4 regions of the Paenibacillus sp. FSL F4-0236 genome follow, and region 1 is predicted to be linked to each of the others. Evidence: predicted binding sites of a transcription regulator. Region 1 holds the regulator's gene; each other region holds the start of a gene.
What was found. The regulator LexA, encoded in region 1, represses DNA repair genes until DNA is damaged. The targets are predictions, from matches to a motif close to CGAACATATGTTCG.
Positions count from the first base shown of each region.

Region 1 (4,143 bases):
GAGTGCTTTGTTGAGAGCTTTTTAAAATAAATATGTCAAAATCATAAGAAATTGAAGGCTGTGATTTGATCGGTATAAACAATTAGCTGTTTGTATTCGATCGGAGATTCATAGTGAGTATAGGGTCTTACAGAAACATCATTAAGGACTACAAAGTTATAGCTGAAATTTTTATCGGGATGTTCCGCACCTAAATAAGATATGTATTCATCTACAATGACATCATCCATTAGAGATTTTAAGTCAAAAACATCCTCTTTATTGGAGGTGGAAGGGGAGATGGTCCCTTGAATACTGCCGAATGAGGTGAGTAAATTTACTTTTTTTCCACTCGCTTGATCGTTATTTAACAATAAGCCAGAGAGTTTAACAAGTGCATCGACTTTAAAATCGACGAGGGTTCTAATTTTTGAGTTGTTCAAAACGAGACACTTCCTTTCAATTTGAAATCCTGTTAACATTATTCGACATATAACCACATAATTCCTATTAGGTCATCAAAAATACATAAATACAAACACGCCCCCTCCATTGAACCATGAGTGAGGCGTGTTTATCTATAGAGATAGATTTAATTCCTGATCGTTACTCGTGTTCCAATAGGAACAATCGCAGCTAGTGCTAACACATCTTTATTGTACATACGAATACAACCGTGGGATACTTCGTGCCCTATGGATGAGGGATCATTATTTCCATGTATCCCATAGTGAGGCTTAGATAGACCCATCCAAAAGACCCCAAATGGACCACCTGGATCGGGTTGTTTGTTAATGATTGTGAATTCACCGAGTGGTGATTGAGTTAACATTTTACCGATTCCGACTGGGAAGCCCCTGATCACAATGTCGTTATCAAGAAGATAAAGCATACGCTGCGTCAGATCAACTATAATCCGGTAATTTGGCATTGTGCAACACTCCTTTCTAATTAAGATATGAGGAGGATGCCTAAACGGTTATTCATTAAAAATGGTCATTTTAGCTTATGGGAACAAATGTTCTGTGATTGATAAATGGGGTTTGATAACAGTGAAAAAGCTGTTCTGCATTTGCAGAACAGCTTTTTAAAAAATAAAAGAAAGTATATATTTTTACGATATATCCTATCCTTATACTTCTCGTAGAAACGGATACCGTCCTTTAAAGGACGGTATCCGTTTTCGCTTGGTAGGAGTGCATACTTAGTGGATATCTCGAAATAATCCGATAACTCTGCCGAGAATGGTCACGCGATTAAGGCGAAGAGGCTCGTACGCCGGATTCTCCGGCTGAAGACGTATATGATCACGTTCTTTATAAAAAGTCTTAACGGTTGCTTCATCTTCTTCGGTCATAGCTACAACGATATCTCCGTTATCAGCCGTTTGTTGTTGACGAACAATAACATAGTCGCCATTCATAATCCCAGCTTCGACCATACTGTCACCTTGAACCGATAACATAAATACTTTGTTATCTCCAACATAGTGAGTTGGAAGCGGGAAGTAGTCTTCAATATTCTCAGTAGCAGTGATAGGAACCCCGGCGGTAACCTTACCTACGACAGGAATGCGAGCGACGGTTTGCGCGAAATGATGGACATTCTCGGAATCCTCTTGGCCAAGCAATTCTATCGCACGAGGCTTCGTTGGATCTCGACGGATAAGTCCCTTCTTCTCTAGCCGATCTAAATGACCGTGAACTGTGGAGCTGGAAGCAAGACCAACAGCTTCTCCAATCTCCCGGACGGAAGGAGGATAACCCTTGCTGCGGACTTCGCTACGTATAAATTCCAGGATCGCCAGCTGGCGACTTGAAATCTTTGACATTGGAATCAACCCCATATAGTAATGTTTGGGAAAATTATAACATAGAACTACCGTTCGCACAAACATAAGTTCTAACTATTATAAATATTAATTCGAAAGAGTTAATAAATGGTAGTCTTGTATTGATTGCGTTTCCTTCATCTAAACGATAAGAGTGATTCTTTATATGAAGAATATGGTAAATAGTAACCTCTGAAAAAAAGAGAACAATTGTTCTAAAATAGTATTGAACAAAACACATGTTCGTGTTATTATAATTTCAAAAGTAAGAACAAGTGTTTGGAGGATGATATTCATGTTAAAATACAGTACATACCGCAGCATCTACGATAAAGCCCCAGTGGTTGAATCTTTAGGACATAATCCTATTACCCGTTATTCAGCTCAGATTAAAGAAATTACAGAGCTTTTGCTTGAAGGCTTGATGCGTTTGTTCCGAAGAGATTTTGTTATTAAACTGACATTGATCATCGTGCTCGTACTATCAGGACTTACAGTAGTAGGTAATGTATTTGCAGGATCTACTACTTTAATGAAGGATGAGAAGCGCGTAGTGGTTGAACGTGGAGATACACTTTGGAGTATTGCTCTTGAGAATAAACCTTCTGATATGAAAACGGCTGTATATATAGAAGGAATTAAAAAATCCAATGGCATTAAAGGTAGTCAGATTAATGCTGGAGATATTCTCACTTTACCTATTTATTAATATTCTAAGAACATAATAAGAGGACATGAAGAGCTTGCAGGGAGTAAACCTTGACAAGCTCTTTTTCTCATGGCAGAGTTAGAATTAATTTATAAGGGGAGGGAAAGTTTTGAATATTGATGAGTTGGTCGCGCGTATTAACGAATTGGCACGCAAACAGAAGAGCGTAGGCCTTAATCAAGAGGAAACGGCGGAACGCGCCAAGCTTCGTGAAATTTATTTGGGGAATATTCGCAATAACTTCCGAGCACAATTGAATACGATTGAATTGGTCGATAATGATGAGCATGAACAAGGTAACAAGGGGCGTAAGCATTAACACCCTGTTCCTTTTCATAGATATTACTGGATGACTAGGGGGAACGCATATGGCCCGTTCTTGGGAAAGAATGGTTCAACGCAACACGCAGCAAATTAATAAGCAAAGAAAGAAACAGGGGAAGGAAACGATTTACGCATCTAAATCTAAATCTCCTGGTAAGAACAGCGAAACCTTTAAAGGCCGTAACATTGCATTTCCAGTAGTGTTATTAGTGCTTGGTACTATGTTTTGGATGATTGGTTCAGTGGACCAAGCCAAAGGTAATGGTATGCTTATGAACTGGCTAGGAGTCGTTTTGTACTACTTACTAGCGGCACTTCTGTTCTTCCGACGTCCGTACTTGAAGGTAGAGAATGCTAGACTATCTACTATAAAATTCAACCGCGAACGTTATCTGCCAGCTTCTGATATTGAGAAAATCATCCTTTCGCGTGGAGCTGTTGTAATTAAGCATAAAGGCAAACGCACGAAATGGATTTTTACCAGACTTATGAATCGTTATGATACCAATGCAATGGGGACTCGACTGGAAGCATTCGCAAAAGCTCACCAAATTGAAGTAGTTCACGAATAGAAATTAACCAGCCATGGGAGAGGGAGACCTGTAATGCCAATTTCCGCCGTACTATTTGACCTTGATGATACACTGCTCTGGGATGATCGGAGCGTTAATGAAGCATTTCGTTCTGCATGTGAAGCCGCTGGGGATACGATTGATCCACAAGAACTGGAACTTGCGGTGCGTAAAGAAGCCATTGGACTATATGAATCCTACGAAACGAACCCGTTTACAAAGATGATTGGGATTAATCCGTTTGAAGCACTTTGGGGGAACTTTACTGCAGGTGAACAGCCGGAATTCCGTCAATTGGAGCAGCTTGCACCGGGATATCGTAAAGAGGCATGGCGTCGTGGTCTTGCAGCACTTGGTGTAGAGGACGAAGCTCTTGCTGAGACATTAGCAGCCAGATTCGCAGCAGAGCGTAGAAATCGACCTTACATCTATGAAGAAACGATTCAGGTGCTTGAAGAACTGAAGGGGAAAGTGAAGCTATTGCTTCTGACTAATGGATGCCCTGCATTGCAACAAGAGAAACTAGATGGCGTACCTGAAATCGTTCCTTTCTTTGATCACATCGTGATTTCTGGAAGCTTCGGAAAAGGAAAGCCGGATAAGGAAATTTTTCTGCATGCCCTAGAACTTTTAGATATTGCACCTGAGCAAGGAGTTATGGTCGGAGATAAGCTTACAACGGATATTCGTGGTGGGCTGGCAACAGGTTTGACTACAGTTTGGATTAA
Region 1 covers NZ_JBBOBK010000001.1:2,216,597-2,220,739, forward strand. Annotated here, with positions in the region: gene NSQ29_RS10125 (hypothetical protein) at 42-422, opposite strand; gene NSQ29_RS10130 (L,D-transpeptidase) at 572-910, opposite strand; gene lexA (transcriptional repressor LexA) at 1,184-1,810, opposite strand; gene NSQ29_RS10140 (LysM peptidoglycan-binding domain-containing protein) at 2,106-2,519, shown strand; gene NSQ29_RS10145 (DUF896 domain-containing protein) at 2,629-2,838, shown strand; gene NSQ29_RS10150 (hypothetical protein) at 2,888-3,415, shown strand; gene NSQ29_RS10155 (HAD family hydrolase) at 3,449-4,143, shown strand, end outside.

Region 2 (4,143 bases), 1.5 Mb from region 1:
TGCAGCTTATATAGCTGGCGTTCCTTCAGTCTAAGTCCGTAAGATGCAAAATGGGAGAAGGAACAAGCAACAAACTTCTCCATCCGGGACACACTGCCTCGCAGTGTCGATCCACCGTACAATCTAAGGCTTGTTCCACGTTTTAGCTTCGTTCCCACGTTACGGTAGAACAATGAACTGAGCAGACGTTTCAATTCGAGACTACGAATATCATCAGCAGCGAACCAGTTATACACATCCCACCATAATTCAGGTATCTCCGTCCCCTGGCGCCACTGGCGTAGCTGCATAATCAATGCACGAAGACTCTGTTCTGGATGACCAATGTAACCGAGGTGAATGGAATCTCTGACTTCTTCTGGTAGTCCTGCAGGTGGAAGTGCTGCCAAGCTGTGCTCATGAACCCTTGGGAACATTCTATGCAAATGACGGATTACCTCAGAGGGAAGAAGCGCCTTGCCCTCATCATCAGCAGTGGCGTAGCTAATCCAGAGCTTTCGACTTCCTGTCGTTAGCGCATTATAGATCAAAAACCGCTCGTCCAGCAGCTTACGAGAAGCACCAGGAGCAAGCTCCATACCGGCGTTCTCAAGCACAGAGCGTTCGCCTTCCGAGAGAATTCCATCCTCCTTAAACTGCGCAGGCACAACACCTTCATTAAATCCAAGCAAAAAAGCGTATTTAACTCCCGTTGGTCGAGTCCGATCCATGTTACCAACCAGTACTTGATCAAGCGCGGGAGGAACAAGTCCCATCTTAAGCTCAGCAAGTCCTGTCTCTAGGACTCCGGTGAACACATCAAATTCAAGTCTCTCGTTGCCCATCATCTCGACGATCTGATCTAGCAGATCAAGCACTGCACCCCACAGCTGACTATGTTCTCTAGCCTTCTCGGGTTGCCCCTTCTCCATAGCACCGACACTAAGTTTCTCCAGCTTCCGAGCAACATCCGTCTCATCAAGCAGCTTGTACACTGCGGTACATAGTTCAAGGCCGCTTCTACTCTTCTGTATCCGTTTCTCAAAAGCAAATAGAGGACCCGTTATACGAGCACGGCATCGCTCCATTGTAGCAAGCAGTTCTTCATCCATCTGTCTGCCGCCTTCCAGCGACAAGCTAGGAATCCCTTTCCATGAACGGCCATCCGTCCAGCGATACCCTTGAATCCCACAAGCCAGCACATAATTCTCTAAGGCGTCCATATCCTCACGCGTAATACTACCGTCCAGCGGTAGCAAAAGCTCTGTCTTTACACAGCGGAATACATCCTCGAAGCGCCAGCGTCGACGCACCACATCCAATGCGGAACGTACAAACTCTACCAATGGATGGTGCAGCTCATTTACCTTCTGATCCAGAAAAAAAGGTACTCCGTAATCTTGGAACAACGGTTTAATCAGTTGCTCGTAATCTCCAATATTACGCATCAATACGGCCATTTCACCATATTTTGCACCTTCATCTCGCGCCAGTCTGATCATTTCACGCAGTGCTCCCTCAACCTCTGCTCTGTGAGAAACTGCTGCGCCTATAGATATCGCTTCATTTGCCAGTTCATCTGCACCCATCCAGACCTTTCGGCGGTCATATCCCCTTTCGAGATGAGCAAGAACAGGACTTTCTTCAAAACGCGGAAGAACCGCTGGCTCCAGAAGCTCGTCCCACACATCAATGCCTAGCTCTTCAGCTATTCCACACAGTTTAATGTAAGTAACCGCAGTTGGGTGAAACAATTCAAGCTCATTCAACTGATCTCCATAGGGATACGAACGATCAAGTGTAAGGGACACGGTCAGCTTCGATGCTTGCTGCATCAATTCACGAAGCACTACGAATTCCTGCGGGGTAAAGCCGTGGAACCCATCTACCCAAATCTCCGCCCCGCGAATGTAAGAGGAATCAGGAATATGCTCAGCTAGTTCCGCTAAACGATCCTCTTCGTCGATATAGAGGCGTGACATTTCCTTCTCTAAATCGCTGAATACCAGCTGTAAATCATCCAGCTTGCCTTCAAGAATAGGACTTCTTGCAATAGCGCCTCGCATTGCGGATAACTGCTCCTCTAAATCAGAGGAAGCCAAGCAGCAACGCTTCATCTCCGTATGCAGTTGATTCAACCGTTCGACAAAACCCGGTCTGTCGGCAGAGGCACCGAATAATTTCAGTTCCTCTTTACGGCGACTGATGATTTTGTAAATCAACATCTTTTTACCTTCTTCACTGATCGGCAGACTAGCGCTGCCTCCAGTTTCCTGTTTCACTCGATAGGCAAGCCGAGAAAAGCTCAGTGTCTGCGCCCGAATGCTTCCCTTCACATTCCCTACGGTCAAAAGCCCCCGTTCTGCTCCAAAGGAACCTTGTTCCGGTACAAGAATAATGATCGGCGCGCCAAGAGGCTCCTTCTCTAATGAAGAAGAAATAGACTCCCATATTTTTGTTGTCTTGCCACTACCAGAGCGGCCTAGTAAAAAGGTTACCGACATAAATGATAGACTCCTTCCGTAGCGGAGAAAATGTATATGATACAAGGTGAAATACTCACCGTTTGATAATGTTCAAATGAAAAAGTTCAGTCGTTCCTCGTCCCCTCAGTATAACATAGCTGCACATATCAGAACATGCGTTTGCTAGTATTTTCTAATGATTTACAATAAAAAAGCTACGAAGTAAACAGCAACTATTGTATTTTGGTGACTTGCTGTTTAGTATTTCTAGTTTGTTAAGCAAGAAACATGATTCCTTAATCAAAAAAAGCCGCTAAATTAGCGACTTTCAATCAAATATTTTTCTTTTCCTAAACCTTTCCTTTGTATTTCATCTAACATGAGCGTTTCTTAATGAACAGTTGTATCTGATAATCCCACTGCAATATTCCAGTCACAATAATGTTATGAAGAACAAAATCTGGACACACATCGTATTCCGTCTTTGCCCTTTCAAGTAAATTTTGTAATACAGCATTCTTATTCTCTTCGGTACAAATTGCACACAGATAGTCCCCTTCTGGTAGCACAGTCAGCCCCTCTAAAGACGGATATTTCAAGCAAACAGCAAATAATCGTGTTATTCCTTCAGTCGTGAACATTCCTGCCATATCTTCAAACAGAAATTGTGAATGCAGAGACGTTTCAATTTGTTGATAGAAATGTCTGTGATAGTCCCATAAATTCTTAAGTGTGGGGCTTTCCATTTTATTCGAAAGCATAATTACCCTTTCCTCTATGTGTCTGACAAAGTAATTTTCACTTTGACTATAACCATCGTGGAACTTATTTTCATAATGTAGATAGGCACGTTTAATTTTCGATTTTGCATACTGCAGACGAGCAATTTTATCGTCTGCTCTTTTTTCTGCTTGTTTTAGAAATGCAATTACTTTAGAGAGATCATTCTGCTGCAAAATATCTTTAATATCCATTAAAGTAAGGTCCATTGCTTTGAGCAGTTCAATGGTTTGCAGCTTTACGAGCTCCTGCTCGGAATAGTATCGATATCCCGACAATTCATCTTTATGGCATGGCTTGACTAATCCAATACGATCATAGTGCCGCAAGGTCTCAGTGGTCATCTCTACGATCTCTGCTGCTTGCTTAATTGTAAAATAGTTGTTCATATCTACCCTCTTGACCTTTTTGTAACACAAAAGTTTATGATGATTAAAACATATGCGACTGATAAACGCAACGAAATACAAAATGAATTTATTACCAGAGAGGAAGGCAAATATGAAGAACTAAATCATGTATCAAAGGATTATCCTTTGTTGTATATCGGAATTTGTCTGCATGGCAGCTTAAGATTGGCATTCGTAGGACTGGCTATATTTAAAAGAAAAATGATTTAACGAAGGAGCATTTTACAATGAAAAGTACTGCAAAAAAATTACTAACTACTATAGGCACATTGGTGACACTATTGATATCATTAGCAGGATGTTCCTCCGACTCCACTTCCATGGAGGAAAAAAATTACACCATACCTGCCCAAAAGATTGATACCTTAACAATTGATGTAAAGGACAAAAAAATAAATATCCTCAAATCTAAAGATGAACAAATTCATATTGTTTACTATGAAAGTGAGAAAGATTTTTACAAGATTGATCTATCTGACGATAAAGAACTGTCAATGGTAAGTGACAGT
Region 2 covers NZ_JBBOBK010000001.1:692,835-696,977, reverse strand. Annotated here, with positions in the region: gene addB (helicase-exonuclease AddAB subunit AddB) at 1-2,483, opposite strand, end outside; gene NSQ29_RS03180 (MerR family transcriptional regulator) at 2,819-3,613, opposite strand; gene NSQ29_RS03175 (DUF4097 family beta strand repeat-containing protein) at 3,862-4,143, shown strand, end outside.
Region 2: a site for LexA is predicted at 2,614-2,627, ahead of addB (helicase-exonuclease AddAB subunit AddB). Genes of this name have one in related genera too.

Region 3 (4,143 bases), 420 kb from region 1:
AGGCGAAAGCCAGGTATGAAAGCGGAGATTATTGCAGTAGGCACGGAGCTTTTGCTCGGTCAAATCGTAAATAGTAATGCCCAGTTTTTGTCTATTGAGCTAGCTGCTATTGGGATTGATGTATATTTTCAAACCGTAGTTGGGGATAACAGCAGTCGCTTGCAGCAAGCCATTGAGATCGCTCAAAGCAGAGCGGATGTTATCATATTTACCGGTGGTATTGGTCCTACAGAAGATGATCTAACGAAGGACGCGCTGGCTGCTTCCTTAGGTCGCACACTTCATATAGATCGCTTGGCAATGGATCATGTACAACGTTTCTTTGATGATCGAAAGATTGTAATGACGGAGAATAATCGTAAACAGGCACTTATAATTGAAGGAACTACACCTTTGCCAAATGAGATTGGTCTTGCTGTTGGCATTGCTTTTGAGCATGAAAAAAAATATTATATTGTGCTTCCTGGTCCGCCTCGCGAGATGAAGCCGATGTTCGTAGATAAAGCTGTACCGTGGCTCCAGCAGCACGCTCTAACGACAGAAATGCCACTTTATTCTAAAATGCTTAAATTTGCCGGTATCGGAGAATCACTGCTTGAGGATAAGCTCATTGATCTTATTCACAGCCAGACAGACCCAACCATAGCTCCTTACGCTAAAGAGGGAGAGGTAACCGTTCGTATTTCGACAAAGGCGCCTTCCGAGCATGAAGCTTACAAGAAGCTGGAGATTCTGGAGAAACAGATCAAAGAGATTTTGCCAGAACATTTATATGCAAATATTGATGTGCCACTGGAGCAATTGATTGTGGATTGGATGGCGGATGCAGGTCTGACTTTAAGTGCGGCAGAGAGTTGCACGGGAGGCTTGCTGATGGAGAGTATAACTAACATTCCAGGCAGTGCTTCGATGTTTGCGGGAGGAATCGTCTGTTATTCCAACGACCTGAAGAAAAAACTTCTGAATGTGCCAAGTGCTTATTTGGAGGGGCCAGATGCTCCAGGGGCAGTTAGTCGTGAAGTTGCCGAGGTGTTAGCTGATCAGGTGAGAATGATCGCAGATAGTGATTTCGGTTTATCTGTAACTGGTGTAGCAGGACCAGGCTATTCTGAACGTAAGCCAGTTGGACTTGTATTTATTGGTTTAGCTGAACGCGGGCGTAAGACAGAAGTATACGAGCTTAATCTTAAAGGTACACGTGAAAATATACGACTGCGTACTGTTAAAGCTCTGTTGTATCGTCTATGGCGCAGACTTGAGGAACGGAAGGTGGAGACACCTCTTGAAGGCTCAGACTTGTAATGGGAGATTAGCCCAGTTATAATTGAGACATACGGAAGAACCGTGGCACTGAGATTTCTTTGCTGCGGTTTTTTGTATATCTGCGGAGATTTTGATCGCTGTTTTGGTTTTGATCATAAGTCGTTGATGTCCGGTGAAGTAGAGAAATCAGTTAACTTCTATGTCCGGAGGGAGGCTTACAATAAAAGGGATAATTAACGCTTGAGACAAAAAAAACGAATGTATGTTCGAAAAAAAGCTTGGCAAGACCTCAAAAACACGTTATTATATTATTATAAACAGTGAAGGAAGTGGTCTGATTGTCAGATCGTCGTGCAGCGCTTGATATGGCGCTTCGTCAAATAGAAAAACAATTTGGTAAAGGTTCGATCATGAAACTGGGAGAATCCACTCATATGCAAGTGGAAGTTGTACCTAGCGGATCTTTGGCACTTGATATTGCGTTAGGTATAGGCGGACTTCCAAAGGGACGTATTATTGAAGTATACGGACCTGAATCCTCCGGTAAAACGACTGTTGCTCTTCATGCTATTGCAGAAGTGCAAAAACAAGGAGGACAAGCTGCATTTATCGATGCTGAGCATGCGCTCGATCCGAAGTATGCACGTAACTTGGGCGTAAACATTGATGAATTGTTGCTATCTCAGCCAGATACGGGTGAACAGGCACTTGAGATTGCTGAAGCACTTGTCCGTAGTGGTGCAGTAGACATTATTGTCGTTGACTCCGTAGCTGCGTTGGTTCCTAAAGCGGAAATCGAAGGTGATATGGGTGACTCTCACGTCGGCCTACAGGCTCGTTTGATGTCTCAAGCGCTTCGGAAGCTATCTGGTGCCATTAGTAAATCGAATACAATTGCTATCTTTATTAACCAGCTTCGTGAGAAAATTGGTGTTATGTTCGGTAACCCTGAGACAACACCGGGTGGTCGGGCGTTGAAATTCTACTCTTCCGTACGGTTGGATGTTCGCCGTGTCGAAAGTATTAAGATGGGTAACGACGTTGTAGGTAACCGCACCAAGATCAAGATTGTGAAGAATAAGGTAGCACCTCCATTTAAACAAGCTGATGTTGATATCATGTATGGTGAAGGGATTTCCAGAGAAGGAAGTCTTGTAGACATCGGTACTGAAATGGACATCGTGAATAAGAGTGGTGCTTGGTATTCCTATGAGGGTGAGCGTCTCGGTCAAGGACGTGAGAATGCCAAACAGTTCTTGAAAGAACATCAAGATATTGCACTTATCATTGAGAACAAGATCCGTGAAGCAAGTAACCTGTCCACTATTGTTGCTGCACCAAATGAAGCGGAAATCATTGCAGAGCAAGAGGAAGAAGAAAAGCTACTTCTCGAAATCGAACAATAGAATTTACTAAGGAATAGGACGCCCTGTGATTCATTGTTGCAGGGTGTCTTTTCTTAACAGTGTAAGAACATATATATTTGGGGTCCCCCCAAAGTACCTGAGTACGCACCGAAGTTAAGCCGCACTTTGTGGGGATATTTTATTGCTATGAGGTGACAAGCAACTATGGTAATACAGCTGGATATGGATTTTGAATCGGATGAGCAGGACGTACAGGTCCTATCTGATTTTCCTGATGGAGAACTTTTAGAAATTACTAAGGTAGAACGTCAGAAGAAGTCGGACCACCGCTACATCATACATTTCGGAGCCTATAACATGACTGTACACGAAGACGTCATGATTAAATATCGGATGATTACTGGAAATTCTTTTATGAAAGCCGATTTGGAGGAAATTGTTGTTGCTGATGAGCGACAACGAGCTTATGTAGAAGGACTTCGTTATCTAGAACGGAAGCCACGTACCGCTATGGAAATGACTCGCCGTTTACGGCAGAAGGAAATAGGGGAGACTATTATTGCGGAAGTGGTGCAACGGCTACAGCAGGAAAGATTTCTTGATGACCCCTTGTATGCAAAGCAATGGGCCGAGCAACGCATTACGAACCAGCGAAAAGGGAAAATGTGGATTCGCCAAGAGCTACGTGAGAAAGGAATCGACAAAACCTTGATCTCGGAAGCACTGGAGAATGTCAGTCCTGAACAAGAACTAGAGAGTGCACTTCAGATTGGTCGTAAGAAATGGAATCTTATTCGTGGTGAAGCCACAGATAAGCGCAGAAAGACTGGAGCCTTCTTAATGCGGCGTGGATTCTCGGGTGATATGGTGCGACAAGTGATCAATACTTTACTTGAGGAAGACAATTATGAGGGTGAAGATGAGGAATTTTACTAGACTCACTGATTCTCTTGACATTAATGCGCATATCGACTCTCTTGACAATGTCTTTTTATAAATAATAAAATATAACATGAATCGGCATAAAGTAAGAATCCTTTTTCCTTCCCAAAAAGGTGACTTTTTAAAACGGTTCGCGTACAACTCATATGAAATGTAATCGCCGGATAAGGCGGGCAGTGTGCATGTGCAGCATGTGCAGTATGGCAATCGGTTATTTACCGGTTTTTTGTATGGTGATGAACGGATAGTTTAACAACTGCACAATTCCCAGGGATATACCTTGGAGAGGAACCAACGAGGAGGTGAACAGATGCAAGCATGGATCTGGGTCATTATCGTTCTCGTTGTAGCTGCATTATTCTTTGGGTTCGGTTATTTTATTCGTAAATCCCTTGCAGAAGCTAAAATTCAAAGCGCAGAAAGAGAAGCCGTAGTCATCGTGGAGAACGCGAAGAAAGACGCAGAGGCGCTGAAGAAAGAAACAGTATTGGAAGCTAAGGACGAAGTCCATAGAATCCGTACTGAAGCTGAGAAAGAAACTCGTGAACGTCGGAATGAAATCCAACGGCAA
Region 3 covers NZ_JBBOBK010000001.1:1,800,966-1,805,108, forward strand. Annotated here, with positions in the region: gene NSQ29_RS08235 (competence/damage-inducible protein A) at 16-1,302, shown strand; gene recA (recombinase RecA) at 1,602-2,669, shown strand; gene NSQ29_RS08245 (regulatory protein RecX) at 2,835-3,566, shown strand; gene rny (ribonuclease Y) at 3,883-4,143, shown strand, end outside.
Region 3: a site for LexA is predicted at 1,519-1,532, ahead of recA (recombinase RecA). Genes of this name have one in related genera too.

Region 4 (4,143 bases), 1.4 Mb from region 1:
TCCCCCACCAGAACCATCCGCCATTCATTTCATGATACGGCCGCCAGAGCACAGGAACTCCTTCATCATTTAGTTTTTTTAAAGAAAGGGCTATCTTATCCAGATCAGCGATCAGTGCGTTGTACTGAGAGGTACCCGGGGTTATATATTTGTCAAAATCAGCGTTGCTTATGCTCGTAGATACGTTATCCCAAGCTGGCGCAGTCCCTGGCAACTGTGCGTGATAGCTAATCGTTACGATTCCACCGGCTTTATACCAGCGAATAGCGCTGCTAACGACCCAATCCCGCTGATTGTCTATTAGTGCCGCCGTCTGATTATTGATTGCCCCCAGCTCATAGCCGTGAAGGGCGGCGAATTGCCCGCTAGTATTTTTCAGCTTCCCATTGAACTCATCGGCGCTCTCCAAATAATCATGTTGTCCACTAATCCATCCTTTTCCTTGCAGAAAATAAAGGGTATTCAACAATTTCTGAGCAGAAGGTACCGTTTCCGAATCCGCCGGAGCCATTTGCAATTTACGATACGCGATTTGCCACTGAACATCGCTCACAAACCTCGATGCCGAATCAACCATATTTCGAAGATTGCGCTGTTCCATCCACTCTCACATCCTTTTAACTTTTTTAAGTTATAGTATGGGGACAATAGTGACATGAACTCAGCGAATGGACATGAAGTTGTAAATTAATTTAGGGCAGTGTAAGGAACTGCTGAATAAATTCACGGTTCAATAAAAAAAGGAGCCCGGCGGCTCCTGACTATATCTCCAATTTACCTTGTATATCTCAGCGGTAGTAATTCAGAAATATCATATTTAGCTAACCGGCCGTCCTCGGATACAATAACTTTGCAATCCTTCCCGTAATCAGCAATTAACTCACGGCACATCCCGCAGGGAGAAACTACTTTAATTTCTCTTTCCTCGCTGTCCGGATCAGAATGCCTTACCGCAACAATCGTATCAAATTCCTTGTAGCCTTCGGATATCGCTTTTCCAATCACCATCGCTTCTGCACAGACTGTAATTCGTCCCATGCTAGCTTCTACATGTACCGCTGTAAAGATTTCCCCCGTCTTAGTACGGAGCGCCGCCCCTACATGGTGTCTTCCCCATTCATAGCGTCTAGTAATAATATCTTCAGCAGAGGCTATAAGCGTCTGATCTTCAATCGTAATCAAATACTCCATATCCAATTCCGTCCTCCTCTTATTTTTCCTAAGTATATTAAATCGCACTGCATTATGATATAAGATATACTATTTTAAGTTCCAAAAAAGGAGGAGCAGATTTGAAAATACAGAAATTACTCACCAGTCTCATCATTATTGTGTTACTTGCTTTGGGCGGTTACTGGTATGAACAGAACGGAGATCCGTCAGCCCCCTCGTCCACATCTGATTCAGAAGTTGTTCAGCTGATCTTCCCATCAGATCGTTATCCTGAGACTGCTAAGCACATTCAGGACGCGATTGCTAAAGGGGAGTCCGCGACGTGCACGATTAACCGTGAGCAGGCTGAAGACAACCGCAAAGAATCCTTAAAAGGGATCCCCACCAAAAAAGGCTACGACCGCGATGAATGGCCCATGGCCATGTGTAATGAAGGCGGCAAAGGGGCCGACATTGAATACATAACCCCAAAAGATAACCGCGGCGCAGGAAGCTGGGTTGGCAATCAGTTAGAAGATTATGCGGATGGAACCCGCGTAGAATTTATGTTCAAATAATAAGCTAACGTGAACAGTGCTTCAAAAGAATAGCCCCATCCGGTATACCGGATGGGGCTACAATGTGCATCAGCTAGCTTAGAATAAGCAAGCTTTAGTGATGATAACCAGCAAGATGAAGAGTACCAGAATAGCTCCTGTTGAAGTAAAAGGACTACACACCGGACCTACATTTACTGGGCTTACTACAGGACCTACGTTACAACCACAATGTTCCATTCCCATAATTAATTCCTCCTAATGATTAATGACTACAGCACAAGATATGTAAAAAGGAGATAAGCCGTTTGGGCGAACTGGCAAACAAATGCTATTCACCTAATGAATTAGGTAGGCACTGTCGATAAACAGGATATACACGAAGGAGGTGCAATATGGATATAGCCGCATTATCAATGGCAATGAGCCAGGCATCCTTAGCTCAAAATGTAGGAATACAAGTCATGAATATTGCCAAAAATCAGGCTGAAACCCAGAGTCAAACGATGGTGGAAATGCTGGGCAAAAGCGTTGCTCCGAATTTAGGAAAAACACTTGATATTAGTGTTTAATTGCTTTATGCTAAGGACACACGAGAACACTCGTTCTTATGTGTCCTTATGTTTTTTACTTTACATAGCCTTCGGGCTTTTCTTTTGCTCATTTATGCGAACATACGATCCTATAACTGATTCTGAATGAGGTGAATGATATGAATAACATGAAATCCTATTATCAAATGACTGCGCTGGAGAAGTGGACAGAAGATTTATACAAGCGTCTGAACCTTACTCAGCCTTCGCAAATTTCGATTGCTTATATTGCAGAACGGCTTAATATTTGGGTTCATTATTTGGATGTAAGAAGCAAGAGCATCGAAGCATCAGCGGGGATGTACACCATGTTTATTGACAACCGGCTTCCAGCCAGTCTGCAGCGGCTAGAGTTTCTCCATGAGCTCTGTCATCTGCTCCGCCATGGTACTGATCAAATATTGATGCCAGAACATTTTACGCGGGCACAGGAGGATGAATCTGAGCGATTTATTCTTTATGCAGCTATGCCCTACTCCATGATCTCCCGCATGACATTGCCTGAGCAACGGGAAGATGCAATCAGCTATCTTGCAGCAGAATTTCAAGTGCCAAGCGAGCTGGCTTTACAGCGGATTGATCAAATTCAAAGACGTGTTTTTCAGGGGCAATTATTGGCCGTGATGGGAAGAAACGAAGAACGATTAACACATATTCAATAATGACTGCGGAGATAATAAGGGTAGTCGCAATGAAGGACCATTAATTATGGTGGAATTTCTCGCAAGGGGGATCGATATGGAAGCCATTAAAGTAATTGAATTATTGATGACTCATCCAGATTATAACGTAGATGCAGTACACCCCGAAATTCCGGATTTTGTTGGGATCGAGTCGATTGAAGTGGATCATGAAACGGGGACCTTCTCCATTTTATTGCAAGAACCCAAAGAAGACTGAAGATGATTTGTGTAAGTTCATAATAAAAAGGCAGCAAGTATAGTATACCCAGGCAATTCTTTACCTACGCGGGTTTAACTATCGGCAGGAAATTTGCTGCCTTATATGTAATTATAAGCTCTGTTATGCGACAAATTGAATCAAACCAATAAGAATTAGAATGAGGAACATACCCACAACTCCCCAAATAATAAACCATAAGATTCTGAGACCTGGTAGGCTGGGACTAGTATGATTCTCCAATACCTTAATTCGCCGCTCCAGCTCCTGTATTTTTTCTTCTTGCTGCGTCATCTTTCTCTCCACCCTTCTAATGTGTAGATTACAAGATACAATAGATATGACATACCAGTCACAATATATTATCTTATAATATATACATTTTAGCTAAATGGAGGGAATTAATGAAGAAAAGAACAAAAATAATTCTTATTACCTTCGTTATTGTATATGGAGTCGCTTCTTTAGCGCTTCAGGCCTTCCGAAATCATATGGACAATGAAGTGATTCATTATTTGGTAGCTACGAGAGATTATAAGAATGAAGATCTTTATAAAGTACACACCCAGATTAGTAAGGCTCCCGTCGTAAGTACAACGGTGATTTTTGCAGATGAACCTAACGCAAGATACTTTTATCGAAAAGAGAAGGATCGGATTTATCAATATAGCATGGCTCTTGTAAAAAGGTTTGATCCAAACTATACATATAAACATATTGAGGAGGGCCTCCCGTAAAGGGGAACTTCTATTATAAAGGCGCGATTGTCTCAGTAGTCATGATATGGCTGCTGGGGCAATCGCGCCTTTTTTAGATTCTAACCCTTGATCTAGACGCTAACAAATTTTCTCAGGAACATAATGTGACCAAATGCCGTCCTAAATGGTGTTATAGGTAAAGGGGGCATAGAATCATGCAACGATCCATGACCCGGCCGGGAA
Region 4 covers NZ_JBBOBK010000001.1:826,577-830,719, reverse strand. Annotated here, with positions in the region: gene NSQ29_RS03835 (glycosyl hydrolase) at 1-601, opposite strand, end outside; gene NSQ29_RS03830 (cytidine deaminase) at 775-1,191, opposite strand; gene NSQ29_RS03825 (NucA/NucB deoxyribonuclease domain-containing protein) at 1,299-1,730, shown strand; gene NSQ29_RS03820 (hypothetical protein) at 1,809-1,955, opposite strand; gene NSQ29_RS03815 (YjfB family protein) at 2,105-2,281, shown strand; gene NSQ29_RS03810 (ImmA/IrrE family metallo-endopeptidase) at 2,422-2,964, shown strand; gene NSQ29_RS03805 (hypothetical protein) at 3,011-3,202, shown strand; gene NSQ29_RS03800 (hypothetical protein) at 3,326-3,496, opposite strand; gene NSQ29_RS03795 (DUF3139 domain-containing protein) at 3,607-3,939, shown strand; gene NSQ29_RS03790 (RNA polymerase sigma factor) at 4,116-4,143, shown strand, end outside.
Region 4: a site for LexA is predicted at 2,379-2,392, ahead of NSQ29_RS03810 (ImmA/IrrE family metallo-endopeptidase). Genes of this name have one in related genera too.